DNA from 3 places in the Enterobacter sp. LM3 genome. Region 1 is predicted to be linked to each of the others. Evidence: predicted binding sites of a transcription regulator. Region 1 holds the regulator's gene; each other region holds the start of a gene.
The links. Region 1 encodes PurR, which represses purine synthesis genes. Its sites were predicted from a motif close to CANGCAAACGTTTGCNTG; they were not measured.
Positions count from the first base shown of each region.

Region 1 (9,732 bases):
TAGCGGCCTGGTCTATTACGCCTATAAAGATCTGGTGAAGTTCCGCATTCCACGTACCGCCAATGAAATGTACCACCTGCGCGATGCCTCTCCGGTTGACCGTGGTGAACTGGAAAGCGGCGATCTGGTCTTCTTCCGCACCCAGGGTCGCGGAATGGCCGATCACGTCGGCGTCTACGTTGGCAACGGGAAATTCATCCAGTCACCGCGCAGCGGCCAGGATATTCAAATCACCTCTCTGAGCGAAGACTACTGGGTGCGCCACTATGTGGGTGCGCGCCGCGTCATGACACCGAATACTATCCGCTGATCCCTGCCCTGCCGCTACCGTGGCAGGGTAAGTTCCTCTTTTGAATGCCCTTTCAATTTGCTACTCTATCCTCGTTGTGCGTATGGCTATACGCAACATAAAAAACAATAAGGAGAGAAGCAATGTCGTTCGAATTACCTGCACTACCGTATGCAAAAGACGCCCTGGCCCCACACATTTCTGTGGAGACCCTGGAATACCATTACGGCAAACATCATCAGACGTATGTCACCAATCTGAACAATCTGATCAAAGGCACCGATTTCGAAGGCAAAACGCTGGAAGAGATCGTACGCAGTTCAGAAGGTGGCGTATTCAACAACGCGGCTCAGGTGTGGAACCACACCTTCTACTGGCACTGCCTGGCTCCGAACGCCGGTGGAGAACCTGTTGGTGAACTGGCTGCCGCCATTAACGCCGCATTCGGCAGCTTCGCGGATTTCAAAGCGAAGTTTACTGATGCAGCAATCAAAAACTTCGGTTCTGGCTGGACCTGGCTGGTAAAAGAAGCTGATGGCAAACTGGCTATCGTTTCTACCTCTAACGCAGGCACGCCACTGACCACCAGCGCAACGCCGCTGATGACCGTGGATGTGTGGGAACACGCTTACTACATCGACTACCGCAACGCGCGTCCTAACTATCTGGAGCACTTCTGGGCACTGGCTAACTGGGACTTTGTGGCGAAGAACTTCGCTGCATAAGAGATACGCAGAAGGGTTCGCCCTTCTGCGTTTTTGTTTATTCTGCGACGCAGGCCGTTTCAGGTTGTTTACGACCTGACATCATCACTAACAGCAGGCCCAGTGCGGCAATGATTGCCCCCATCACCGGCACAAAGCTGTAACCCAGCCCACCTGAAATCACGGCCCCACCGGCCGCCGCTCCCAGCGCATTACCCAGGTTGAATGCCCCGATATTGACGGAAGACGAAAGACCCGGTGCTTCATGGGCGACACGCATCACGCGCATCTGCAGCGGAGGAACCACGGCAAACGTTGCCGCACCCCATACCACCATCGCAATAGCTGCCCCCAGCTCGTTACGCGCCAACCACGGGATCGCCACCATGATGACTATCAGCAGAGTTAAAAAGCCTTTCAGCGTTCCATTCACCGAACGATCGGCCAGTTTCCCGCCGAGATAGTTGCCGATGGAAAAGCCCACGCCGATCAACACCAGCATCGCGGTAATAAAGACCGGCGCTGCGTGGGTGATATCATGTAGCACCGGGGAAATATAGGTGTAGAGGGTGAACATCGCCCCGGCCCCCAGCACAGTGGTCAGCAGCGCGGAAAGTACCTGAGGGCGCATCAGCACCGCCAGCTCTTTGCGTACTTCAGGGCGTTCACCGACACTGCCTTTTGGCAGGGAGAAGAACAGCGCCACCATCGCGACCACCCCCAACGCAGCGGTGGCGAGGAAAGACATACGCCAGCCAATCACTTCTCCCAGCCAGGTGGCAGCAGGCACGCCACCAATATTGGCGATCGTCAGCCCCATAAACATGGTTGCCACCGCGCTGGCTTGCTTGTGTTTTGGTACCACACTTGCCGCCACAACAGACCCCAGCCCAAAGAATGCGCCGTGGTTAAGACTGGTCAGGATCCGTGACAGCATCAGCGTGGTGTAATCCGGTGAAATGGCGGAGAGCACATTGCCCAGCGTAAAGATAGCCATCAGGAAAATCAGCGCATTGCGCCGGGCGCGATGCGAAAGCAGCAGCGTCATCAGCGGAGCCCCCACCATCACACCAATGGCATAAGCACTGATTAACATACCGGCCGCAGGGATAGAGACGTCCACGCCCCGGGCGATAACAGGCAGTAACCCCATTGGGGAGAATTCAGTGGTGCCAATCCCGAAAGCGCCAATCGCCAGGGCCAGCAGAGGAAAATTGATTTTCATGAGTCAACTCCGGATGCCGTGTCATCACGCGACACAGAACAAAGAAGTCAAAAGCATGACATCAATCACAAAAAATGAGAAGTTAACAAATTGGCAAAAGATTTTTGCCAGAGGAGTAACAATCGGGAGATCCGGAGGGCGAGTACACTCTCCCTCCGCGTAAATCAGTGCAATGCAGCAGTCAGACCGCCAGCCACAATCAAAGCCAGCACAATAACGGTGGTCACCAGTGAAAACTTCAGATCGGAACTCATCAATTTTTCTCCTTTTAATCCCCACACGGAAAGTGAGCTTGCTCATTTTTACACAGTTTACATCAAAAATCTTCCTGGATTTAAACTGATAACCACTTTTGCTCTTCCCCTTTTCATCAAGATAGGACAAAATTCCACGCTAAATTTATTAGCGTACCGGCCATTGACCCCCTCCTGACGTCCCGTGTCGTTTTCCTGGCGTGCCGCAATTCAAAAGTTGCGAGATAAGGGTGAGAGAAGGCAAACGTTTACCTTCCAGTTTTTCAGGAGCTTAGGATATGGTCTGGAGTGACATTTAATGGCAACAATTAAAGACGTAGCAAAACGCGCAAACGTTTCCACTACAACCGTATCACATGTAATTAACAAAACCCGCTTTGTTGCGGAAGAGACGCGTAATGCCGTTTGGGCAGCCATCAAAGAACTGCACTACTCACCAAGTGCGGTGGCTCGCAGCCTCAAGGTTAATCACACCAAATCCATTGGTTTGCTGGCCACCAGCAGTGAAGCGGCCTATTTTGCCGAGATCATTGAAGCGGTAGAGAAAAACTGTTTCCAGAAAGGCTACACCCTGATTCTGGGCAACGCATGGAACAGCATTGAAAAACAGCGTGCCTACCTGTCGATGATGGCACAAAAGCGCGTGGATGGCCTTCTGGTGATGTGTTCCGAATACCCGGAGTCTGTTCTTTCCATGCTGGAAGAGTACCGCCATATTCCGATGGTGGTCATGGACTGGGGTGAAGCGCGCGCCGATTTCACCGATTCCGTCATCGATAACGCCTTTGAAGGTGGTTATATGGCAGGTCGTTATCTGGTCGAGCGCGGCCACCGCGAGATTGGCGTGATCCCGGGTCCGCTTGAGCGCAATACCGGTGCCGGTCGTCTGGCGGGCTTTATGAAAGCGATGGAAGAAGCGCTGATCACCGTACCGGAAAACTGGATTGTGCAGGGCGACTTTGAGCCGGAATCCGGTTATCGCGCCATGCAGCAGATTGTCTCCCAACAGCACCGCCCCACCGCCGTCTTCTGTGGCGGGGACATCATGGCGATGGGCGCACTCTGTGCGGCGGATGAGCTGGGTCTGCGCGTGCCGCAGGATATTTCTGTGATCGGGTATGACAACGTGCGTAACTCGCGCTTCTTCACCCCGGCGCTGACCACCATTCACCAGCCGAAAGACTCACTGGGTGAAACGGCCTTCAATATGCTGATGGACAGGATCGTCAGCAAGCGCGAAGAGTCACAGTCCATTGAAGTTCACCCGCGTCTCATCGAACGTCGTTCCGTTGCGGATGGTCCATTCCGCGACTACCGTCGTTAATCGCCATACGGAGCCAGCTAAGCTGGCTCCCGTAGCCACTCCCGGTTCAGCGTTTCACTGTCTCCCAGATAATCCAGTAGCCAGGCCATCGCGGGCGATACATCGTTTTGTTGCCAGGTCAGACAGCAGGCCGCATCCGGGAACGGATTCTCCAGCGTCAGCGCAACCCATTCGCCGGTGTCGATCCTCGGACGGGCAAAATGGACAGGCACCATCCCCACGCACAGCCCGGCGCTGAGACAGGTCGCAGAAGATGCCCAGTCCGGCGCAACCACCCGTCGCTGGTTATCCAGCAGCCAGGTAATACGCTTGGGTAGCGAACGCGAGGTATCTTCCAGCACCAGCGACGGCCAGTTGCGTAGTGTATCGTCACTCAGCGGCCCCTCCATTGCTGCCAGCGGGTGATCGCTGGCCACCACACATTTCCAGCTCAGCATCCCCATATCGCGAAACGCATAGCGCCCCCCAACGGGGATTGCCTGGGTCGCGCCAATCGCCATCTCTACCCTGCCGTCCGCCAGCGCATCCCAGACACCGTTGAACACCTCCTGCGACACGCGCAGCTCGACATCCGAGAAATGGCGATAAAAATCAACAACCATCTGCCGGGTACGTTCGGGTTTGACGATGTTATCCACGGCAATGGAAAGATGCCCTCGCCAGCCGTTGGCTATCTGCTGACACTGTTCACGGGTGATCTGCATTTTTTTGATAACAGAACGCCCTTCTTTCAAAAACCACGCTCCTGCGGGCGTTAATTCCACATCGCGATGACGCCGCTCAAACAGCGGTACTGCCAGCCACTCCTCCAGCTGACGCACCGTATAGCTGATCGCCGACGGGACACGGTGCAGCTCCTGCGCTGCACCACTAAAGCTGCCGTTGCGTGCGACAGCATCCACGACTTCAAGAGAATAATCTGACCACATTTTCTGCCTGCAAAAAATTTGAATGCACCCGCCAAATATTAGCGTTTCACAAGCCGGTTTGCACTCCCTACACTCTGCGCCAACATACCCCTGCCTCCTTAAAGAGAATAAAACCATGCAACCCAGGAAAGGATTTTTAGTCTGGCTCGGCGGCTTAAGCGTGCTGGGCTTTTTAGCCACCGATATGTACCTGCCCGCTTTCGCCGCGATGCAGGAAGATTTACAAACGCCAGCTGCAGCCATCAGCGCCAGCCTGAGTCTGTTCCTCGCCGGTTTTGCCTTCGCACAGCTGCTCTGGGGGCCGCTCTCCGACCGCTTCGGCCGTAAACCTGTGTTGTTACTGGGTCTGGCTATTTTTGCCGTGGGCTGTCTGGGCATGTTATGGGTACGCGATGCGGCCTGGCTGCTGGTGTTGCGCTTTGTTCAGGCTGTCGGCGTCTGCGCCGCTGCCGTGACCTGGCAGGCGCTGGTGACTGACTATTACCCGGCGTCACGCACCAACCGCATTTTCGCCACCATTATGCCGCTGGTGGGCCTCTCACCGGCACTCGCCCCGCTGCTGGGCAGCTGGATCCTGGCGCATTTCGACTGGCAGGCGATCTTCGCCACGCTGTTTGCCATTACTCTGGTGTTGATGCTGCCGGCATTCGCCCTCAAACCTGCACATAAAAAAGAGACGCATACCGGGGCAAAACCCATTACGTTTATTTCGTTACTGCGCACCAAAGCCTACCGTGGAAACGTACTGATTTACGCCGCCTGTTCCGCGAGCTTCTTCGCCTGGCTGACCGGTTCACCGTTTATTCTGCACGATATGGGGTATAGCCCGGCCGCCATCGGTCTGAGCTATGTTCCGCAAACTATCGCCTTCCTGGTCGGTGGCTACGGTTGTCGCGCCGCGCTGCAAAAATGGGAGGGTCAGCAAATGCTGCCCTGGTTACTGGGTCTGTATGCATTAAGCGTGATAGGTACCTGGTCTGTTGGCTTTATCCCACACGTTGGTCTGGCCGAAATTTTGATTCCATTCTGTGTAATGGCGGTCGCTAACGGTGCTATTTACCCTATCGTCGTGGCGCAGGCGTTACGTCCGTTCCCACAGGCGACAGGGCGTGCAGCTGCGCTGCAAAACACCCTGCAACTGGGTTTGTGCTTCCTGGCAAGCCTGGTGGTTTCTGCACTGATTGCCACGCCGCTGTTGACCACCACCAGCGTGATGCTGGTTACCGTTGCGCTGGCCGCCATTGGCTATCGTATGCAGTCATCAGCACAACGTGAGCAGAATGACAGCACTCAGGCGGAAACCACACATGCATAATCGCACCCGAAATTATGTTGCATTTCAGTGATTAGGTTGCTAAGAATTTTTTATTGAATCACCAAATTTTGAGGCCTATACTAAATTTGGTTCGATTAAATACGATAAATATTAAGTGTTAACGGGAGCCGGAGTGCTCCCGTTTTACCAGGGAAGGCATTTCGGCAAGGGTTATCTCCCTTCCTCTGTTCTACGTCGGATACTAGCCTCGCGGTTAATTACCGTGAGATTTCTCACAAACCATAAAAAGCGTCTACGCTGTTTGAAGGTTCTGATCACAGCAAGGTGATGGAGAAGCTATGAGTTCATCGTGTATAGAAGAAGTCAACATTCCGGACGATAACTGGTCCCGGATCGTCAGTGAGCTGTTAGGCCGTGCAGGCATCACGATTAACGGATCGTCCCCTTCCGATCCGCAGGTTAAGCATCCCGATTTTTTTAAACGCGTATTGCAGGAGGGATCGTTAGGCCTGGGTGAAAGCTATATGGACGGCTGGTGGGAATGTGAACGGCTGGATATCTTTTTCTCCAGCGTGTTACGCGCGGGTCTGGAAAACCAACTCCCTCGCAACCTGAAAGACACGCTGCGTGTCGCCTCTACCCGTTTGTTCAATCTGCAAAATAAAAAACGGGCGTGGATCGTCGGCAAAGAGCATTACGATCTGGGTAACGACCTGTTCAGCCGTATGCTCGACCCTTTCATGCAATACTCCTGCGCCTACTGGAAAGAGGCGTCCACCCTTGAAGAGGCACAGCAGGATAAGTTGCGTTTGATTTGCGAAAAACTGCAGTTACAGCCCGGTATGCGGGTGCTGGATATTGGCTGTGGCTGGGGTGGGCTGGCGTATTTTATGGCGAAACACTACGGCGTCAGCGTAGTGGGTGTCACTATTTCCGCTGAACAGCAAAAAATGGCGCAGGAACGCTGTCAGACGCTGGATGTTGATATCCGGCTTCAGGATTACCGTGATCTGAACGAACAGTTCGACCGTATTGTGTCCGTTGGCATGTTCGAGCATGTGGGCCCTAAAAATTACGCGACTTACTTCGCGGTGGCGGATCGTAATTTGAAACCTGACGGTATCTTCTTATTGCATACCATCGGTTCTAAGCGCACTGACAATAACGTTGACCCGTGGATCAACAAATACATCTTCCCGAACGGGTGTTTACCCTCCGTACGCCAGATAGCGAACGCCAGTGAGCCTCATTTCGTTGTCGAAGACTGGCATAACTTCGGCGCGGATTACGACACCACGTTGATGGCATGGCACACACGTTTTCAGGAGTCCTGGCCAGAGATTGCGGACAACTATTCCGAGCGATTTAAACGGATGTTTAGCTATTACCTGAATGCCTGCGCAGGCGCGTTCCGGGCGCGAGATATTCAGCTCTGGCAGGTGGTCTTTAGCCGTGGGATTGAACATGGGCTCCGTGTCGCCCGATAAAAATAACCCCGGATATCCGGGGTTATTTTTATTCTTCGTCTGCTGCTTTTATTACTGCGGCCTCTTTTGCCGCCAGCACACGCTCAACGGTATCCACTACCGCCTGGGTTTGCGGATCAATTTCGATATTCACACGATGACCCAGTTTTTTCGCCCCCAGCGTGGTGCGCTGGAGAGTTTCAGGAATTAAATGCACGCAAAAACGCGTTGGCGTCACTTCCCCTACCGTCAGGCTAATACCATCAATACCAATAAATCCTTTATACAGGACGTATTTCATTAATGTCGGGTCCTGCATTTTAAACCAGATTTGACGGTTATTTTCCGACGTCACGATTTTCGCCACTTCTGCGGTTGTCATGATATGGCCCGACATCAGATGACCGCCAATCTCATCGCTGAACTTCGCCGCCCGCTCGACGTTTACGGTATCCCCCACCGCCAGCTCACCCAGATTGGTAATGCGCAGTGTTTCTTTCATTAAATCAAAGCTAATCTGGTTACCGTTTATTTCGGTCACCGTCAGGCAACAGCCGTTATGTGCAATCGAGGCTCCGGTTTCAATGCCCTCGAGCATATATTCCGGCAACTCCACCACGTGAGTGCGGAAATTGGGTTTTTCATCAATAGACACCACTTTGGCGGTGCCCTGCACAATACCAGTAAACATGCTTACAACTCCTGTTTTTTCCGGACGGTGGTGACACCGTTTAATCCCACCACAATAACAGTTGGAAAAACAGGTTGCCAGCAGAGCGCATTTTCTGGCGATTTTTTCACTAGATAATTAGTTAAACCCAGCTACAATAGCGGGTACTCCCCTGCATTTTCTTCTTGCTGCCAGTTACGGCGGCTTTTTTAGTCTCTCAAATAACAACAATATAAAGGTGTTCACGTGCAGAAGTACACGAACGAAGCGCGCCAGTTATTGGCACTGGCTATACCAGTGATCATCGCGCAAGTGGCCCAGACCGCAATGGGATTTGTGGATACGGTGATGGCGGGTGGCTACAGTGCCACCGACATGGCTGCCGTTGCGATAGGTACCTCCATCTGGCTCCCGGCTATTCTATTCGGCCACGGCCTGCTGCTGGCGCTCACGCCAGTCATCGCTCAGCTAAATGGCTCCGGACGACGCGATCGCGTTGCCCATCAGGTTCACCAGGGATTCTGGCTGGCCGGGTGTGTCTCGGTACTCATCATGGTGGTGCTCTGGAACGCCGGCCATATCATCCGCGCCATGCATAATATTGACCCGGCTCTCGCCGATAAAGCCGTCGGCTATCTGCGTGCCCTGCTCTGGGGCGCACCGGGCTACCTGTTCTTCCAGGTGGCACGTAACCAGTGTGAAGGTCTGGCTAAAACCAAACCGGGTATGGTGATGGGCTTTATCGGCCTGCTGGTGAACATTCCGGTGAACTATGTCTTTATTTACGGTCACTTCGGTATGCCGGAACTTGGCGGCGTAGGCTGTGGCGTGGCGACAGCGGCAGTGTATTGGGTGATGTTCTTCAGCATGCTCACCTTCATTAAACATGCCCGTTCCATGCGTGATATTCGTAATGAACACCGATTCAGCACACCGGACTGGAGCATCCTGACGCGTCTGGTACAGTTGGGGCTTCCTATTGCGCTGGCGCTGTTTTTTGAGGTGACACTGTTCGCCGTTGTTGCTCTGCTGGTCTCCCCGCTGGGCATTGTGAACGTTGCAGGACACCAGATTGCGCTGAACTTCAGCTCCCTGATGTTCGTCCTGCCGATGTCACTGGCAGCTGCCGTGACCATCCGCGTGGGCTTCCGTCTGGGACAGGGTTCAACTCTTGATGCACAAACCGCCGCACGTACCGGGCTGGCCGTGGGGGTCTGTATGGCAGCCTGTACGGCACTCTTTACCATCACGCTGCGTGAGCAAATTGCCCTGCTCTACAATGACAACCCGGAGGTTGTGGCGCTCGCATCACACCTGATGCTGCTGGCTGCCGTGTATCAGCTTTCCGATTCTATTCAGGTGATCGGCAGCGGCGTGCTGCGCGGGTATAAAGATACGCGTTCCATTTTCTTTATCACCTTCATTGCTTACTGGGTGCTGGGCCTGCCGTGTGGTTACATCCTGGCGCTCACCGACCTGGTGGTTGATCGCATGGGGCCAGCCGGTTTCTGGATGGGCTTTATCATCGGTCTGACCTCCGCCGCCATCATGATGATGATGCGTATGCGCTTCCTGCAACGCCAGCCATCGACGGT
Region 1 covers NZ_JBJURN010000006.1:95,464-105,195, reverse strand. The annotation lists gene ACJ9N4_RS09395 (C40 family peptidase) at 1-310, shown strand, start outside; gene sodB (superoxide dismutase [Fe]) at 433-1,014, shown strand; gene ACJ9N4_RS09385 (MFS transporter) at 1,052-2,218, opposite strand; gene ACJ9N4_RS09380 (YnhF family membrane protein) at 2,383-2,472, opposite strand; gene purR (HTH-type transcriptional repressor PurR) at 2,771-3,796, shown strand; gene punR (DNA-binding transcriptional activator PunR) at 3,814-4,725, opposite strand; gene punC (purine nucleoside transporter PunC) at 4,841-6,040, shown strand; gene cfa (cyclopropane fatty acyl phospholipid synthase) at 6,340-7,488, shown strand; gene ACJ9N4_RS09355 (riboflavin synthase subunit alpha) at 7,517-8,158, opposite strand; gene mdtK (MdtK family multidrug efflux MATE transporter) at 8,384-9,732, shown strand, end outside.

Region 2 (9,732 bases), on a different contig from region 1:
TTTGAGGTTCAATGCATGTTTTTCTGAAAGCTTTTTCAGTATATCAATAAATAAGGGTTCTGAAGGGAAAAATAAATAGCTGGCAACACATTTTTCTGCGCTTTAGGATTGTTCGAACAATAAAACACCATCTTGCTCACGATTTTTAAGAAGATGCTGAATTAAATTGAACTTTCTGGGAACAGAGCAAAAAAAAGCCGGGGCGACCCGGCAAAAAACACAATGAGGGAGCAAAATTTAATCGGTAATGAACCAGTCTTCGGCGCTTTCCCACGTTTCTTGCAGGATTTCGCTGATACGATCTTTATCTTCTTTTGCACCGCCGATGACGGAGAGGTTGTTCGCCGTCGCATAACGCACCGTTACGGCACCTTCGTTTTCCGGGAAAGTATTGTTAATGCGGCGAGAAAGTTCGCCCGCCAGCGCATCAAGTGCGCCGGCAGGCAGGACGGTTGTTTTGGCTATGGTGACTTCAATACGCATAAATGCCCCCTGTGTAATATACTGTGTATTTATACAGGTATATTGCTGATTTGACAACAAGGGGCGTTGATTTTTTAGCGTTTTACCGTCCAGTTTACGGTTTCACCCGCCAGGAATGGGATCAGCGTGTCATCCGTCAGCGGAATAGATCCATCCACCTGATGCGCTTTGCGCTCCAGCTCAATAAAGGTGTCATTGACGGGCAGCCCGTAGAAACGCGGGCCATTAAGGGAGCAGAACGCCTCGAAATGCTGCAGCGCATTCATCTCTTCAAACACGGTTGCGTAGCTTGCAAGAGCGGTCGGCGCGTTGAAACACCCTGCACAACCACAGCTTGCTTCTTTGCGATGGCGCGCGTGAGGCGCGGAGTCTGTACCCAGGAATGCACGGGAGAAGCCGCTGGCAACCAGCTCGCGCAGGGCCTGCTGGTGGACGTTGCGTTTGAGGATTGGCAGGCAATACAGGTGAGGGCGCACGCCGCCCACCAGCATGTGGTTGCGGTTAAACATCAGATGCTGAGGGGTGATGGTGGCCGCAATAAGTTCGTTACCCTCGCGGACATATTCCGCCGCATCTTTGGTGGTGATATGTTCAAATACCACTTTCAGCGCAGGAAGACGCTGACGCAGCGGCTCCATCACGGTATCGATAAACCGGGCTTCACGATCGAAGATATCAATCTCAGCGTGCGTCACTTCACCGTGTACCAGCAGCGGCATGCCCAGTTTTTGCATGCGTTCCAGAACCGGCATGATGGCATCAATGCTGGTGACGCCGTGGCTGGAGTTGGTGGTGGCATTGGCCGGGTAAAGTTTGGCGGCGGTGAACACGCCTTCGTTAAACCCACGCTCCACTTCATTCGGGTCGAGTGAATCGGTCAGGTAGCAGGTCATCAGCGGGGTGAAATCATGTCCCGCCGGAACCGCATCAAGAATACGCTGGCGATAAGCGATAGCGGCATCAACGGTGGTGACGGGTGGAGCCAGGTTAGGCATGACAATCGCACGGCCATAAATTTCGCTGGTATACGGCACAACGGTTTTCAGCATATCGCCATCGCGCAGATGGATATGCCAGTCGTCAGGGCGGCGGATTTTAAGAACCTGGGATTGTGCAGTCATGGAAGCTCCGGCTTGTCAGGGATCAGTCATTAGGATGGCTGTTTTTGCCGGACACAAATCATAAGCGGAAACGTTTTCCTTTGCACACTTTTCCGTAAAAAAAAGGGCGCTTCTGCGCCCTTCAGGTTAATCGGTGAAAGGAATGATAATTTCGCCCGGTTTCACCTCGATCCCTTTTGCATATTTCTTCGCGAGCGCTTCGCCCTTGCTCTTGTCTTCACTTAAGACATACGCCGGTTGCTGGTTAAAATAGCTGCTCAGCGACTGGTTCAGATAGGGCATCAGGGTTTGCAGGACCGGTTTCATCTTGTCTGGAGTAACCACGGCGTCGACCACTTCCATCTCCTGCAGGTAAATGGCCCCTTTTTCTTTATTGAAGACCGGCAGTGCCTTGAGCTTCAGCTTAATGTTTGCTTTCTGGTTGCCGAATAACGATGTCATATCCAGGTTCGCATCCCCGGAAAGGGTGACTTTATTGGGCTCTTCACGCCCAATCTGACTGGTGAGATTGCTGAGGACGATATGCGCATCGGCAAGCCCCGGCACGCCAATGTCTTTGGAAAAGTTGTTGTGTTTTTCCAGCGCCTGATTAATTTCCTGTTCACTGACAGTGTATTGCGTAAGCTGGTTACAGCCTACCAGCAGACCACTGATGACTAATGCAGCAGCAATGACAATCTTCTTCATGGTGTTCCTCAACGAAAAATCGGCGCTTCTGTCCTGAAGCGTCAGTATGTCAGTGTGAAATAGCAGAAACTAGCAGAAAAAACTGAGAATAAAGGCGGAACAGGGATCCCGCCAGAGAGAAGGGCTACGCGCCAGGTTCGAACATTCCGCTGGTGCTGCGTTTCTGGCTGAACTGCCACCACAGGGCCAGCAGCGTCATAATGCCTACCGCGCCAAGCATCATCCACGGGAGCTCCGGCTGATTCAGCGCTTTGCCGGCGTCGAACAGCCAGCCGCCTCCGGCATAGCCTAATGCACCGCCAAAGGCCAGACCCAGCCGACTGAACCCCATATAGCTGCCACGGGCGCGGGCATCTGCCAGCGAGGCGCTCAGCGTTTCACGGGCGGGTTCAGCGATAATGGAGCCGATATAAAAGGTGCAAATTAGCGTAAACAGTTGCTGAAGTGTACTCACCATACCGACCGGCACCATGCTCAGCGTCATCAGCAAAAGCCCTGCCATCAGACGATGTTCAAGGCGAAAACGCCGTTCGCTCCAGCGGGCAATCGGATACAGCAGCGTCAATGAAAGACAGGCTTCAATGGCGTACATCCATTTGACGGCCGCAGGCGTACCAGCGATGTCGTTAACCATGATCGGTAACATCAGCATGACCTGCACGGCCAGCATGTAGTAGCCCGTCAGGGTCAACACGTAGGTGACGAAACGTTTGTCGCGCAGAACGCGGCCAAGACCTTCGCGCACCGGTGCTTTAACTGTCGACAGCTTCCAGGCGGGCAGAAACAGCCCATTAAACAGGGCGCACAGAATAAAGAGTACCGCCCCGGCTGCGCAGACCAGACGGAAGTCGTACTGCAGCAACCAGCTTCCCAGCAGTGCGCCAACAACTGCCCCGGCGCTGTCCTGCATCATCAGAATCGAGAAGAAGCGGCCCCGCTGCCGCGGATGAATTAATTTCACCACCAGCGCGGTACGCGGCGGATCAAACAGGGTGCCGCCAATACCGGAGAGGAAGCAGGAGAACCACAGTAGCCAGGGATCATGGGCGATTGCCATTGTGGCAAAGCCTGCTGCGCGTAACAGCATGCCGGTGACGATCATCGGTTTTGCGCCAAAGCGGTCAGCAATGGCCCCGCCAAAGACGCCCAGGCCTTGCTGGACAAACTGGCGTAATCCCAGCGCGATACCGACCATTAATGCTGCCCAGCCCATTTGATCGACAAAGCGGATCGAGATGAGAGGAAACACAACAAAAAAGCCGAGCACGACCAGCATGTTATCGACCAGCAGGAAATATTTACCCAGGCTCCTGGCCTGTGATACGCGGGACATTTCCCCTCCAGGGAAAAGAGACGGTGAGCACGCTAACATTCTGCGATGTCGCCATGTTTTTTCCCACCCCCGACTACGACAATATTTTTTTATCAAAAGAGTGCTTTGATAGAGAGTTCTCATCGAAAAATGTGAAAATGGTATGTCACTGTTTTCACAGACGGCGCAGGCGCAGGTATAGTAAAGCTAATGGGCAGAGCAGAAGTGACGGGAAGGAGTGGTATCAATGTTTGGCTATCGTAGTAATGTGCCAAAAGTGCGTCTGACAACGGACAGGCTGGTCGTTCGTCTGGTGCATGAGCGTGATGCCTGGCGTCTGGCGGATTATTACGCCGAGAATCGCCAGTTTTTAAAACCCTGGGAACCCGTTCGGGATGAGAGCCATTGCTACCCCTCCGGCTGGCAGGCGCGCCTCAGCATGATTACGGAATTTCATAAACAGGGCAGCGCCTTCTACTTTGCGCTGCTGGATCCGGATGAAAAAGAGATCATCGGCATTGCCAATTTTTCAAACGTGGTGCGCGGGTCGTTTCACGCCTGTTATCTCGGCTATTCCATCGGTCAGAAATGGCAGGGGCAGGGGATGATGTACGAGGCGTTAACGGTGGCGATCCGCTACATGCAACGCACGCAACATATCCATCGCATTATGGCGAACTACATGCCGCATAATCAGCGCAGCGGTAATTTGCTGGCGCGTTTAGGGTTTGAGAAAGAGGGCTACGCCAAAGACTATCTGCTTATTGATGGGGAATGGCGAGACCACGTGCTCACGGCATTAACCACCCAGGACTGGAGTGCAGGTCGCTAAGGAGAAAAAATGAAATATCAGTTAAGCGGTACAGAAGCGCGCGTTATCGGGTGCTTGCTTGAAAAACAGGTCACCACCCCGGAGCAGTATCCGCTCTCTGTGAATGCCGTGACGATGGCCTGCAATCAAAAGACCAACCGTGAGCCGGTGATGAACCTCGGTGAGCATGACGTGCAGGACATTCTGGATGAACTGGTTAAACGTCACTATCTGCGCACCGTCAGTGGTTTCGGTAACCGTGTGACCAAATATGAGCAGCGTTTCTGTAATTCCGAATTTGGTGATTTGAAGCTAAGTCAGGCGGAAGTGGCGGTGATCACCACCCTGCTGCTACGCGGGGCGCAAACGCCGGGCGAGCTGCGCACGCGCGCTTCCCGAATGCATGAATTCAGCGATATGCAGGAAGTCGAACAAACCCTGGAAGGGCTTGCCACCCGCGATGATGGCCCTTATGTGGTACGTCTGGCGCGCGAGCCGGGTAAACGTGAAAGCCGCTATATGCACCTGTTCTGCGGTGAGGTAGAGGCCTCAACAATGGCAACAGAAGCTGGATCCGCAGTCGTCAATGATAGCCTGACGGCGCGTGTGGAGGCGCTGGAAGACGAGGTCGCCGGGCTGAAACAGCGTCTGGATGCATTGCTGGCACATTTAGGAGATTGATGGTGAAAAAATTACGTGTGGGCGTGGTGGGGTTGGGTGGTATTGCGCAAAAAGCCTGGCTGCCTGTCCTGGGGGCCGCGTCAGACTGGACGTTACAGGGGGCGTGGTCTCCCACCCGTGAAAAGGCAGAGCGTATCTGTGAAACCTGGCGGATACCGTACGCCAGCTCGTTGCCGGCGTTAGCCTGTGAGTGTGATGTGGTGTTTGTCCATACCTCAACGGCAACCCACTATCAGGTGGTGAGTGAGCTGCTAAATGCAGGTGTTCACGTCTGCGTGGATAAGCCACTGGCGGAAAACGTGCAGGATGCAGAACGCCTGATTGAGCTGGCGGCGCGCAAAAAGCTGACGCTGATGGTGGGTTTCAACCGCCGTTTCGCGCCGCTTTATCAGCAACTGAAGGCACAGGCGGGCAATCTTGCCTCGCTGCGAATGGATAAGCACCGTACTGACAGCATCGGGCCTAACGACCTGCGCTTTACGCTTCTGGACGATTATCTGCATGTCGTGGACACGGCGCTCTGGCTTACCGGCGGTCATGCACAGCTGAAAAGCGGTACGTTGCTGACCAACGAACAGGGTGAGATGGTTTATGCCGAACACCATTTCGCCGCCGATCACCTCCAGGTGACGACCAGTATGCACCGCCGTGCTGGTAGCCAGCGAGAGTCTGTGCAGGCTGTCACGGACGGCGCGCTGTATGACCTTACCGACATGCGTGAATGGCGGGAAGAGAAGGGCAGCGGTGTGGTCACGCTTCCGGTTCCGGGCTGGCAGAGTATGCTGGAACAGCGCGGCTTCGTCGGGTGTGCGCGTCACTTTATCACTTGCGTGCAAAATCAGACGGTTCCGGAAACATCCGGCGAGCAGGCCATTATGGCGCAACGCGTTGTGGAAAGGCTCTGGCGCGATGCCATGAGTGAATAATCCTCTGTAACATCTGTCGATAGTAATTCCCTTAAATCGGGGTAGACTAAGCGCCGATTGTTGATTTAGCCGGGTGGCGCTTACGCTAACCCGGACTGCAAGTCCGTAGGCCCGCACAAGCGACGCGCCGCCGGGCAATAATTACGCCTGCATTGCAGGCGTTTTGCCGTAGGGTTGTGGAAATTCACGTTAATGAACTTATTAAAATCGCTGGCAGCAGTCAGCTCGATGACCATGTTTTCCCGCGTGCTCGGCTTTGCCCGCGACGCGATTGTGGCAAGGGTTTTTGGCGCAGGGATGGCAACGGACGCCTTTTTCGTCGCGTTCAAACTGCCGAACCTGCTGCGCCGTATTTTTGCAGAAGGGGCGTTTTCGCAAGCGTTTGTCCCTATCCTCGCGGAATATAAAAGCAAGCAGGGTGAAGATGCGACCCGGGTGTTCGTGTCTTACGTTTCAGGGTTACTGACGCTGGCACTGGCGGTGGTGACCGTTGTCGGGATGCTGGCTGCGCCCTGGGTCATTATGGTGACGGCCCCGGGGTTTGCCGATACGGCAGACAAATTTGCGCTCACCACTCAGCTACTGCGTATTACCTTTCCTTATATTCTGCTGATTTCACTGGCTTCCCTGGTGGGGGCGATCCTGAATACCTGGAACCGTTTCTCCGTTCCGGCGTTTGCACCGACGTTCCTCAACGTCAGCATGATCGGTTTTGCGCTGTTCGCCGCACCACACTTCCACCCACCGGTGCTGGCACTGGCCTGGGCGGTGACCGTGGGCGGGGTATTGCAGCTGGCTTATCAACTTCCGCATCTGAAAAAAATCGGCATGCTGGTGCTGCCGCGCGTTAACTTCCGTGATGCTGGCGCAATGCGCGTGATCAAGCAGATGGGGCCCGCAATCCTTGGCGTCTCCGTGAGCCAGATTTCGCTTATCATCAACACCATCTTTGCCTCTTTCCTGGTTTCCGGCTCGGTTTCCTGGATGTACTACGCTGACCGCCTGATGGAGTTTCCGTCCGGGGTGTTGGGCGTAGCGCTGGGGACGATTTTGCTGCCGTCGCTGTCGAAAAGCTTTGCCAGCGGTAACCATGATGAATATTGCCGTCTGATGGACTGGGGATTACGTCTGTGCTTCCTGCTGGCGCTGCCAAGCGCGGTGGCTCTGGGGATCCTGGCGAAACCGCTGACGGTGTCTCTGTTCCAGTACGGCAAATTTACCGCCTTTGACGCGGCGATGACGCAGCGCGCGCTGGTGGCGTACTCGGTAGGGTTGATGGGGCTTATCGTCGTTAAGGTGCTGGCTCCGGGGTTCTACTCACGTCAGAACATCAAAACGCCGGTGAAGATTGCCATTGTGACGCTGATTATGACGCAGCTGATGAACCTGGCATTTATTGGTCCGCTGAAGCATGCGGGTCTGTCATTGTCGATTGGTCTGGCGGCCTGTCTGAACGCCGGGTTGTTGTACTGGCAGCTGCGCAAGCAGAAGATCTTCACCCCGCAGCCTGGCTGGACGAGTTTCCTCGTGCGCCTGGTGATTGCGGTGCTGGTGATGTCAGCGGCACTGTACGGCATGATGTATGTGATGCCTGAGTGGTCACTGGGCACCATGCCTTACCGTCTGATGCGTCTGATGGCCGTGGTGGTGGTCGGTATTGTCGCTTACTTTGCCACGCTCGCCGTGCTGGGCTTTAAAGTGAAAGAGTTCACCCGCCGTACGGCGTAAACGCCAAAAGGGGAGTTCACCTGCTGGTGCTCCCCACTGCATGATTTGTCGCTTTTGCTTCAAATCGAAATCTTTTTCCCGCCTGTAATTCGCGCCGTGGATGTCTGACCATCCGCGCCGTACAGTCCAGTCTCTTTATGAGGCTTTAATACCTCAAGCGCTTGCTGATTACGCACTATCTGGCCTTCAAGCAGCCAGCCGTTATGCTGGTTGAGATCGCGCAGATGCTGGGTTTTTTCTGTAATAGTCTGCCAGCGCTCAATAATTTCATCATTGGCACTGCGGTGCGGATCTTGTTCCGCGCGACGCTGCTGCTCCAGATAGTCCAGTGTCGCCAGCAGCGAACTTTTGTCTTCAGTAATGCGTTGCAACGCGCTGCCGTTGATTTGACCAGAAGACAGGTGGTGTTGTTCTGCATCCATTACCGTTTTCAGGTCATTCAGGACAACCGTCATTTGATCCAGTATTTCTGACAGTCGACTCATACGATTAGTTACTCTGTAAGAAACTCTGCGCTTCCTGAATCAGCGCGTCAGCAATTTTGCTGGTGTCCATTTTCAGTTCACCATTACGAATCGCCGTTTTCAGCGCTTCAACACGTTCCATGTTGATATCGCTGCTGCCTGGCTGCATCAGTTTTGCCTGGGCATCGCTCAGGGTCACGCTGGTGCTGTTGGCGGTTGACGGTTTTTCCAGACGCGTTTTCTGTGGCGTAGCGTCATTCGTTTCGCGAGGTTGTACAGTGCTAACCGGCTTCAGGGCTGATGTACGATCAATGCTCATATTGTGGTCCTCATCGAGGGTTCGCGGCGTTTGCGCCTGACATCATCATTAGTTGATTATTTATCGGCAGCCGCCACGAAATCTTTAAAAAGATTATAGGTTAATCAGAATATTCCCATCAGAATCGACGGTTCCGCTAACCACCTGGCCTGAGGACATTTTGACTCGGGCATTTTGCGCCACGGCGGCATTGTTTAATGCCTTCCCTTCGCTGTTGATACTAAAGCCGTCTCCGTTGGCCACCACCATCACCTGTTGACCCGCCTTAACCCGCCATGCCTGACGCAGCATTGAGAGCTGGATGGGTTGTCCGGGAGCAACATCACGCAGGCTGATGGCATCCTGCGCCTGGTTAATTTCAAGCATCGTCCGCGGAGGCAGTTGATCCAGACGGCCACGCTTCAGCGTCACGCTGCTGGTCTGCAGCGCGCTGCCACGGGCGATGGGAACGGCGGCGACAACATAATTGCCTGTGGCCTGAACTGCAACCTGTAAATAGCGTTTTTCATTGGCACAACGCGCCAGAACGTTCACGTTACCCCACAGTTTTGTCGTGCCGGCCACGCTGAAGGAGGGTTGTTCGCAGGAGGGGTACAAATTAGGCGGTGTGCGAACGGTCACACTGACGTCATCGCTAAAACCCGCCAGTTGCTGAGCAAAAAAAGCCGTCAGTTGAGCCTGCAGACCTTCCGCCTGCACCAGGGGGCTTAACAGCAATAAGGTTGCCACCAGGGCTCTTTTCCACGTCCGCATCGCAAATTCCACCGTTTCCAGAAGTGGGACGATTTTACCTGCAGTGGTTTTGCATCAACGGAATAAATAGCGACGCATTTTGCGCTTATTCCGTCGATAAGGCGGACGGGTTGAGATTTAAGCTGTGAACTGAAATTTTGCCATCAGCGGAGGAGACATGCTCGATAAACTCGACGCCGCGTTACGTTTTCAGCAGGAAGCGCTCAATTTACGCGCCCAGCGGCAGGAGATTTTAGCCGCCAATATCGCTAACGCCGATACGCCAGGGTATCAGGCGCGCGATATCGATTTCTCCAGTGAACTCAAAAAAGTGATGGAGCGTGGACGTGCCGAAGGCACGGGTGTCGCACTTGCAATGACATCCTCTCGCCATATTCCCGCTCAGGCGATGACCGCACCCACGACCGACTTACTTTATCGCATTCCCGATCAGCCTTCTCTCGACGG
Region 2 covers NZ_JBJURN010000015.1:22,364-32,095, forward strand. The annotation lists gene dinI (DNA damage-inducible protein I) at 238-483, opposite strand; gene pyrC (dihydroorotase) at 558-1,604, opposite strand; gene ACJ9N4_RS15565 (lipoprotein) at 1,731-2,291, opposite strand; gene mdtH (multidrug efflux MFS transporter MdtH) at 2,416-3,624, opposite strand; gene rimJ (ribosomal protein S5-alanine N-acetyltransferase) at 3,851-4,435, shown strand; gene ACJ9N4_RS15580 (YceH family protein) at 4,445-5,095, shown strand; gene ACJ9N4_RS15585 (Gfo/Idh/MocA family protein) at 5,098-6,021, shown strand; gene murJ (murein biosynthesis integral membrane protein MurJ) at 6,214-7,749, shown strand; gene flgN (flagella biosynthesis chaperone FlgN) at 7,809-8,234, opposite strand; gene flgM (flagellar biosynthesis anti-sigma factor FlgM) at 8,239-8,532, opposite strand; gene flgA (flagellar basal body P-ring formation chaperone FlgA) at 8,626-9,285, opposite strand; gene flgB (flagellar basal body rod protein FlgB) at 9,443-9,732, shown strand, end outside.
Region 2: a site for PurR is predicted at 1,668-1,685, ahead of pyrC (dihydroorotase). Genes of this name have one in related genera too.

Region 3 (9,732 bases), on a different contig from region 1:
AGATTCAGCTGAATATCATGGTCGAGGTTATGAACCCAGCGGTTGTAGTTCTTGTGGATTTTACCGCCGGATGCTTTCAGGTTCAGGCTGCTTTCGTAGTTAATTGAATAACTTGTTGCAGAGTAAGGAATGCGCACTTCGGCAGAGTGGTCACGTGCCTGCAGACGACCCTTAATAACGCCCGGGCCTGCTTCAGTCATGATCCATTCGCGTTTTTGACCTGCTTTCAGAATCGCGGTTTTCACCTGCTCAGCAGTATGGCCTGCACTTACAATAGAGTGAACCTGATCGACTGGAGCGGTACGGGCACAGCCTGCCAGTGCACCGGCAATTGCAAAAGCAGCAAACCATTTAACGATCTTTTTCATCAACAACTCCGTATCAATAATAACAATTAAAGACAGTGTTTTTTACAAATTATATTTCCACTCAGCCTGTTATCGGCACTGAATATATTTTTTTTAGATATTAATGTTGGTATTTATTTAACGTGGAGGGGTATATATACCATGTGGGTCAGGGGTAATAATGGCGTGGCGAAAATTTGCGTTAAATAAGCGTTAACGTTTTTGTTATCTCTTGCGGAAAATATAATCTATGGGAAATATACATTAACGCAAATGAAAAAATGCACGTATTTACGGTGGCGGTAAGATGTCGCATATTATACAGGGATTAAACCTACATATATTAGTAGGTCAGTTATCCCGGTAAATGTGCTCTGCCACGGCTAAAAAAATGGCCCCCGGTTGCAAGCACCGGAGGCCACGTCATCATCGTGAGGATTACTGGATCACGATGGTGTTAATGATGTTTTCAGCGGCAGCCTGCGCTTTCTGCTGGTCTTCAGCTGGCAGGGTGATCTGCAGGGTCAGCAGTTTGTTATCAACCTTACCAAGCACCACAGAAGAGTAAGCGGTCTGGCCTTTTGCTGAGATGATGCTGTCGAGCTGTTGCAGCGTGTGGCCTTTCAGGTCGATGCTCTTATTGGTTACCACCTGCAGCTGCGGGTCGCGGCTACGCTGCTGATCTTCCAGACGTTTGGACAGTACGCTCAAATCTTCGCTGGTAGCGTCGCCCACAATCACAATGACCGCTTTCTGCCCGGTTGCGTCGGAATAGACGTGCATATTGTTCGCCTGAGTCCCCAGCTTACCGCTCTGGTCAGTCATATCGGCTGGCAGAGAGAAACTGAGTTTACCATCCAGCAGGTTTACCGGTTGCCCGGCCGCGTTGCTCTCTGCGGACGCGCCCTGAGCAGGCGTTTTCGTGTCGCTGTTATCACAGGCTGCAAGGCCTACAACCAGCAGGCCAATCCCGACATATTTAACCAGATTGCGCATTGACTTCTTCCTTTCGATAAACGGCCATAACGGCTCATTCGCCCATCTTATCACAACTGATAAAGCGAACCCTTAACCAGCCTGCAATGCCGTGATTTCAGATTTATCTGCCAGCCTTTTCAGCAGCATATTCAACAGTACGCCGTACATTGGCAGGAAGAACACGATACTGATTAACACCTTGAAGCAGTAGTCCACCAGCGCGATTTCCATCCAGTGTTCGGCCATAAACGCGTCCGGGCTGCGCCAGAAGGCGATGAAGAAGAACGCCAGCGTGTCGCTCACGTTGCCGAACAGCGTGGAGGCAGTCGGTGCCATCCACCAGCGATGATTCTGACGCAGGCGGTTAAACACATGAACATCAAGGATCTGCCCCAGCGCGTAGGCCATAAAGCTGGCGGTAGCGATACGGGCGACAAACAGGTTGAAGTGCGTGAGCGCCTCAAAGCCCTGCCAGCTTCCCATATAGAACAGGGAAGAGATCACGTACGAAATGAACAGTGCCGGGAGCATCACGGCAAAAATAATGCGACGAGCCAGCGGTGCACCAAAGATACGCACGGTCAAATCGGTGGCGAGGAAAATAAATGGAAAACTGAACGCGCCCCAGGTGGTGTGAAAACCAAAAATGGCGATCGGGAGCTGCACCAGATAGTTACTGGAAGTGATCACCAGCAGGTGGAAAAGCGAAAGCCAGAACAACGCTTTTACGCGCTGGGTTTGTGTAAAGGAGTTCATATTGTACCTTTTTGATGAACATTTGGGGTGAGGGAACCCAATAAAACCGCCGCATCATACTGCTTTGACTGGACTTTGCAATGGTTAATTTTCACGCAATCGTTAACTTGGTTTGCATTGATGACAGTGCGGCGTAAACTACTGCCGTTTTTACCTGAATGAGAAGAACATGACCGACCTGTTTTCCAACCCAGACCACACTCTTGATGCCCAGGGCCTCCGCTGCCCGGAGCCGGTAATGATGGTGCGCAAAACCGTGCGCAATATGCAGGCGGGTGAAACGCTGCTGATTATCGCCGACGACCCGGCCACCACCCGCGATATCCCCGGTTTTTGTACCTTTATGGAACATGAGCTGGTGGCGCAGCAGACTGAGGCGCTGCCGTACCGGTATTTGATCCGAAAAGGTTCATAGCAGCCTGATGCCCTCACTCCGGCCCTCTCCCACGGGGAGAGGGAGCAAACACTAAAAAAGCAACTTGCGTTACCTTTTTGCTTTTACCTCCGGCGCAACAGCCTCAGCGCATTCGCCGTCACCAGTACCGTCGCCCCGGTATCCGCCAGCACCGCCAGCCACAGTCCGGTCATGCCGAGCAGTGTAGTCACCAGGAATATCCCCTTCAGGCCCAGTGCAATGGTGATGTTCTGGCGAATATTGGCACGTGTGGCACGTGCCAGACCGATCATTTGCGCCAGCCCGGTCAGGCGGTTATGCGTTAGCGCGGCGTCCGCAGTTTCCAGCGCCACGTCGGTGCCGCTTCCCATTGCAATGCCAATGGTTGAGGCTTTCATTGCCGGAGCATCGTTGATGCCGTCCCCCACCATCGCCAGCGGAGCATGACCGTTCAGTTCTGTTACGGCACTGACCTTATCCGCAGGCAATAATCCGGCTTTAAACTCCAGCCCCAGTTCACCGGCAATCGCTGCCGCCGCGCGTGGGTTGTCACCGGTCAGGATCACACCCTGAACACCCAGCTGATGCAGCGCCGCTACGGCCTCTTTGGCATCGTCGCGCAAGGTATCACGCAGGGTCAGTATACCTTTCGTGATGCCGTCCTGCACAACGACCACGACCGTTTGCCCGGCCTGCTCCAGCATCTGGATCTGCTGGCTCAACTCTGCGGCAGGGGATTTATCCGCTGCGACGATCAGCACTTTTTTGCCTTCGACGTCGGCCTCAATGCCGGACCCGACCAGCGCACGCTGGGCGGTTGCCTCAGGGATGACCAGCTCGCGCGCCTGCGCTTCACGAACAATGGCTATCGCCAGCGGGTGGGTTGAACCCTGCTCTACAGCGGCGGCCAGCATAAGAAGCGCGTTTTCACTCATCTCCTGCGGATAAATACCGGTAACCTGCGGTTTACCTACGGTCAGCGTACCGGTTTTATCGAAGGCAATATGCTGAACCTGGCTCAGCTGTTCCAGCGCCGCACCGCCTTTAATCAATGCCCCGCGTCGTGCCGCAGCCGCCAGGCCAGACGTAATGGCCGCAGGAGTAGAGATCACCAGCGCACACGGACAGCCAATCAGCAGCAGCGTCAGACCTTTATAAATCCAGCCCTCCCACGGCGCAGCAAAGAACAACGGCGGGACGATAGTCACCAGCAGGGCGACCAGCATGATGGCGGGGGTGTAAATCCGGCTAAAGCGATCGATAAAACGTTCAACCGGTGCCCGGCGCTCTTCGGCTTCTTCAATCAGCTTCAGGATACGGTCAATAGCGCTGTCACCCGGTTCGGAAAGCACCGTCAGTTGTACCAGACGATCGACGCTGGTGGCTCCGGCAGGCACTTTTTCGCCTGCTGCCCGCTCAACAGGAATGGATTCCCCGGTCAGGGCGCTTTCGTCAAAACTTGCCGTGGCGGCGAGCAATGCGCCATCGGCTGGCAGACGTCCGCCCGCCGCGACTTCAATTACGTCGCCGGGGCGTAGCGTGTTGATCGCCACGGTCTCGCGGTTACCGTTCACTACCCGTGTGGCGGTTTCCGGTTTCAGCGCCATCAGCGCGCTGACCCCTTTACGTGCCCGGCTTGCCGCCCAGCCCTCAAGACGTTCGCCGATTAAGAACAGCAACAGCACCATTGCGGCTTCCGCTGTGGCACCAATGAACAACGCACCAATGGCCGCTACGCTCATCAGGGTTTCGATGGCAAACCAGCTACCTGTTTTCATCAGGCGCAACGCCTGACGGGCAATCGGGAAAAGACCAACCAGCGTGGTGGCGATAAACGCCAGATTGCCGAACGGATGGTTAATCTGTTCCAGGCTCCAGCTGAGGGCCATCATGATGATGAGTGTGATAAGTGGCAGATTTTCCCGCAATGGGGAGGTCTTCTCAACAGGAGCGCTTTCGCTACGCAGGGAGTAACCGGCCTTGCTGACGGCGGCTTCAACCTGTTTGCTCACATCATTATCCGCGCTGATCAGCAGCTTTTCGGTAGCAAATAGCACCTGAACATGGCTGACCCCAGGCACCTGTTTGACTGCATTTTCAACTTTACGGGCGCAGGCTGCGCAGTCCATGCCGTTGATTATCCAACTGTAGCGGCTCCCGCTTTCAGGCAGTGGCTGCACGTTTTGCGTTTCGCATGCGCCATCGCAGCAGCAGTCGTCTTTCGGCGGAGCCGGGCTCAGCTTAAGTGCCGAGAACTGGGGAACTTTTTTTGGTGTTTCTGGAGTCGACATGGCAGTCTCCGGTAATGATAATTTTCTCATTAACCGCAGCATACACTCTGGAGTCGACTCCAGAGTCAAGCGTTATTTAAATATACAGCGAACGGACAATCAGGAAATGCCCGGCAAAATAGCAAGCGGCGGCAATGGCGTTATCCGCACGGAAACGGCAGCGATAATGGCTGACCAGCCAGACGACATTACCGGCTAACAGCAGTGCTGCGCCGAAGAACGCGGACATCGCCGGAGATGTGGGACGGAAGAACCACAGCTCACCCGCCAGCCATACCATCACCAGCGTCATGGCGATGAACGTACAGACCGGCCAGCGCATCTCTTCCAGACGAGACCAAATCACCGCAACCAGCAGCGCGCCAATCACCAGCAGCACCAGCGGGAGCGGCCAGAAGAATGACAGCGTCATCTGGCTGGCAAAGTAGATGGTATAAAGCAGATGCGACAGGAAGAACGCGCCTACGGCATACAGCAGACGCTGGCGCGGCAGCAGGGTTAAGGCATCGCCAATGAGAGAGGCGCACAATCCGGCGAGCACCAGATAACTGACGGCGTTAAACACCGGCGCTTGCCAGGCCAGTAGCAGAAGCAGCAACAGCGTGACGGGTTTAAATAACCAGCGCTGCCAGGCCGGGCCGCGATACGACGCATCGACGTAAAGCCATGCGGAAAAACAGACAGCGATAAATGACCAAAGCATATTAACTCCCTGTATCTGTTGAGGCTGAATAATCAGTTTCTGATCCAGTGTAGTGACGCGGACAGGCGTTTGGCAATGGTGGGGCAGGCAAGGTATCCTGAATTCCGCATAATCTGATGGGATTTTTGAATGAGCAAGATGCCGCTGTTTTTCATTATCGTGCTGGCGATTATCGTCATTGCCGCTTCGTTTCGTTTCGTGCAGCAGCGCCGTGAGAAAGCAGATAACGATGCCGCGCCGCTGATGCAAAAACGCGTGGTGGTGAGCAACAAACGCGAGAAAGCCCTTAACGACCGACGCTCGCGTCAGCAGCAGGTGACACCTGCGGGCGCGACCATGCGCTATGAAGCGAGTTTTAAGCCGGAAACCGGTGGGCTGGAGATGACCTTTCGCCTGGAGGCGCGGCAGTACCATCAGCTGACGGTGGGTGAGAAAGGGACACTAAGTTATAAAGGGTCGCGGTTTGAAGGGTTTACGCCGGAGCCGTGATGTATTCCCTCTCCCCAATGGGGAGAGGGTGAGGGGCATCAGGGATCTTACTTCTTCACCTGCGCCTTAAATTTCTTCATCCACACCAGCAATTCAAACACGCCAAAAATAAACACGCGCAGTTGCTGCCAGCCGGTCATCTGTGGGCCATCCTTCGGCAGACCGTTTTTCAGCATTACCATCTGCAGGGCGTGCATAAAGGTGGTAAAGACAAACGCCACGTTCACGAAGATATTCATCGGGCGCGGGAACGGGTGCACCAGATTGAGGATCAAAAACGCCCAGACGCACAGCATCAGCAAACGTCCCATATTAATCAGTACTGGCATCGGATTCTCCTTGAGCCTGACGGTGATACAGACGATAAGCCACCTGACCTGCCACTTTTTCGCGGTGCAGATCCCAGTGAACGGGCACCGGCGGTAAACCGTTTTCCACTTCACTTTCTACATAAATCAGCGCGTCATCCGCCAGCCAGCCGTTGTTCTCCAGCAGGGATAACGTCTCTTCCAGCAACCCCTTACGGAACGGCGGGTCAACAAACACCACATTGTGCGGCGTGCCCTGTTGCGCGAGGAAACTCAGGGTGTTGGTGTTGACCACTTTGGCGTTGGTCGCTTTCAGCGTTGCCAGATTTTGCTGTAGCGTCTGCGCGACACCGCGCTCCATCTCCAGCAGCGTGGCGCTGGCAGCATAGCGCGACAACGCTTCCAGCCCTAATGCGCCGCTACCGGCGAAGCAGTCGAGGCAATGGGCATCCACCATAGAGGGGGCCAGCCAGTTGAACAGCGTCTCGCGAACGCGGTCGGTGGTGGGGCGTAAACCGGGGCTATCCGGCACCGGTAATTTCCGGCCTCGCCACTGGCCGCCGATAATACGAATTTGACCGGCTGGGGCGCGGTTGGGTTTCTTCATCTCAGGAAAGCTCTGTTAACAATTGGCCTGCGATTGCGGGCGGTGATGTCAATTAAGTAAAGTGTTAGACTATTTCATCATTTTTTTAGCTTCCATGTATATAGCGCCGCGAGGAGTGTAGTCGCAGATGGCAAAACAAAAAAAACGTGGCTTCTTTTCCTGGCTGGGCTTCGGTGAAAAAGAGCAAGAAACAGAACAGAAAACCGAAGAGCAACAAGCTGTTGAAGAGCAGTCGCAGCCTGAAACACCGGTAGAAACCGCTGCGGTTGTCGAAGCGGAAGAGCATGCGCACAGCAAAGAAGAGACTGAAGCCTTTGCTGAAGAAGTGGTTGACGTCACCGAACAGGTTCAGGAGAGTGAAAAACCAGAACCTGTTGTGGTTGAAGACGTTGCAGAGGTTATTGCAACGCCTCAGGCGGTCATTGAGCACGAAGAGTTGCCGCTGCCGGAAGAGGTGAAAGCCGAAGACGTTTCTGCCGAAGAGTGGCAGGCTGAAGCGGAAACCGTTGAAATTGTTGAGGCGGTGGAAGAGGAAGCGCAAAACGAACCAGAGCTGACTGACGAAGAGCTGGAAGCCCAGGCGCTGGCGGCACAAGCGACTGAAGACGACGTTACTGAACAGGCCGAAGAGAACGTCGTTCAGGAGCAGGAAAAACCGACCAAAGAAGGTTTCTTCGCCCGCCTGAAACGTAGCCTGCTTAAAACCAAAGAAAACTTAGGTTCCGGATTTATCAGTCTGTTCCGCGGCAAAAAGATCGACGACGATCTGTTTGAAGAGCTGGAAGAGCAACTGCTGATCGCCGATGTCGGCGTGGAAACCACCCGTAAGATCATCGCGAACCTGACGGAAGGGGCGAGTCGCAAACAGCTGCGCGACGCCGAAGCGCTGTACGGTCTGCTGAAAGACGAGATGGGTGAAATTCTCGCAAAAGTTGACGAACCGCTTAATATTGAAGGCAAAACACCATTTGTTATTCTGATGGTTGGCGTGAACGGTGTGGGTAAAACCACCACTATCGGCAAGCTGGCACGTCAGTTCGAGCAGCAGGGTAAATCGGTGATGCTGGCGGCGGGCGATACCTTCCGTGCAGCGGCGGTTGAGCAGCTGCAGGTCTGGGGCCAGCGCAACAACATTCCGGTGATTGCCCAGCATACAGGCGCAGATTCCGCGTCCGTTATTTTCGATGCTATCCAGGCGGCGAAGGCGCGTAATGTCGATGTGCTGATTGCCGATACCGCAGGGCGTTTGCAGAACAAATCGCACCTGATGGAAGAGTTGAAGAAAATCGTTCGCGTCATGAAGAAGCTGGACGAAGAAGCACCGCATGAAATTATGCTGACCATCGATGCCAGCACCGGGCAGAACGCCATTAGTCAGGCGAAACTGTTCCATGAAGCGGTAGGACTGACGGGGATCACGCTGACCAAGCTTGACGGTACCGCCAAAGGCGGGGTGATCTTCTCCGTGGCCGATCAGTTCGGCATTCCTATCCGTTACATCGGTGTGGGCGAGCGTATTGAGGATTTACGTCCGTTTAAAGCGGACGACTTTATTGAGGCATTATTTGCCCGAGAGGACTAACAATGATTCGCTTTGAACACGTCAGCAAGGCCTATCTCGGTGGGAGACAAGCGTTGCAGGGGGTGACATTCCACCTGCAGCCAGGCGAGATGGCATTCCTGACCGGCCATTCAGGCGCGGGGAAAAGTACCCTGCTCAAGCTTATCTGTGGGATCGAACGGCCCAGTGCCGGGAACATCTTTTTCAGCGGCCATGACATCAGCCGCCTGAAAAACCGTGAAGTGCCGTTCCTGCGTCGTCAGATCGGCATGATTTTCCAGGATCACCACCTGCTGATGGATCGCACGGTTTTCGATAACGTGGCGATCCCGCTGATCATTGCCGGTGCCAGCTATGATGATATCCGCCGTCGCGTGTCTGCGGCGCTGGATAAAGTCGGGCTACTGGACAAAGCGAAGAACTTCCCGATCCAGCTTTCCGGCGGTGAGCAGCAACGTGTGGGTATTGCCCGTGCGGTGGTGAACAAGCCTGCGGTATTGCTGGCGGATGAACCGACCGGTAACCTGGACGATGCCCTGTCCGAAGGGATTTTGCGTCTGTTTGAGGAATTTAACCGCGTTGGGGTAACGGTCTTGATGGCGACGCACGACATCAATCTTATCTCTCGTCGTTCGTACCGCATGCTGACCCTGAGCGACGGTCATTTGCACGGAGGCCACGGTGAATAAGCGTGATGCAATAAACCAGATTCGACAGTTCGGGAACCGGTTTGACCGTTTCCGTAAGTCGCAGGGCGGCGGTGACGGCAATCGTAATACACCCAAGCGCGCGAAAGCCGCACCGAAGCCGAACTCCCGCAAAACCAACGTCTTCAATGAGCAGGTGCGCTATGCCTTCCACGGCGCATTGCAGGATCTGAAAAGCAAGCCGCTGGCCACGTTCCTGACGGTGATGGTAATTGCCATCTCCCTGACCCTGCCAAGTGTTTGCTACATGGTGTATAAGAACGTCAACCAGGCGGCGTCACAGTATTATCCGTCGCCGCAGATCACGGTCTATCTGGATAAAGCGCTCGACGATAACGCGGCGGCGCAGGTGGTCGGGCAGATCCAGGCCGAACAGGGCGTTGAGAAGGTCAACTATCTCTCGCGTGATGAAGCGCTGGGTGAGTTCCGCAACTGGTCAGGGTTTGGTGGCGCGCTGGACATGCTCGAAGAAAACCCGCTGCCTGCCGTGGCAGTGGTGATCCCGAAGCTTGATTTTCAGGGCACGAATGCACTCAACACCCTGCGTGACCGCATCACCGGCATTAAAGGCATTGATGAAGTGCGTATGGA
Region 3 covers NZ_JBJURN010000017.1:71,708-81,439, forward strand. The annotation lists gene ACJ9N4_RS16855 (hypothetical protein) at 1-368, opposite strand, end outside; gene ACJ9N4_RS16860 (DcrB family lipoprotein) at 786-1,343, opposite strand; gene ACJ9N4_RS16865 (7-cyano-7-deazaguanine/7-aminomethyl-7-deazaguanine transporter) at 1,416-2,081, opposite strand; gene tusA (sulfurtransferase TusA) at 2,251-2,496, shown strand; gene zntA (Zn(II)/Cd(II)/Pb(II) translocating P-type ATPase ZntA) at 2,580-4,766, opposite strand; gene ACJ9N4_RS16880 (lysoplasmalogenase) at 4,843-5,469, opposite strand; gene ACJ9N4_RS16885 (DUF2500 domain-containing protein) at 5,599-5,958, shown strand; gene ACJ9N4_RS16890 (DUF1145 family protein) at 6,006-6,287, opposite strand; gene rsmD (16S rRNA (guanine(966)-N(2))-methyltransferase) at 6,271-6,873, opposite strand; gene ftsY (signal recognition particle-docking protein FtsY) at 7,001-8,455, shown strand; gene ftsE (cell division ATP-binding protein FtsE) at 8,458-9,123, shown strand; gene ftsX (permease-like cell division protein FtsX) at 9,116-9,732, shown strand, end outside.
Region 3: a site for PurR is predicted at 2,174-2,191, ahead of tusA (sulfurtransferase TusA). Genes of this name have one in related genera too.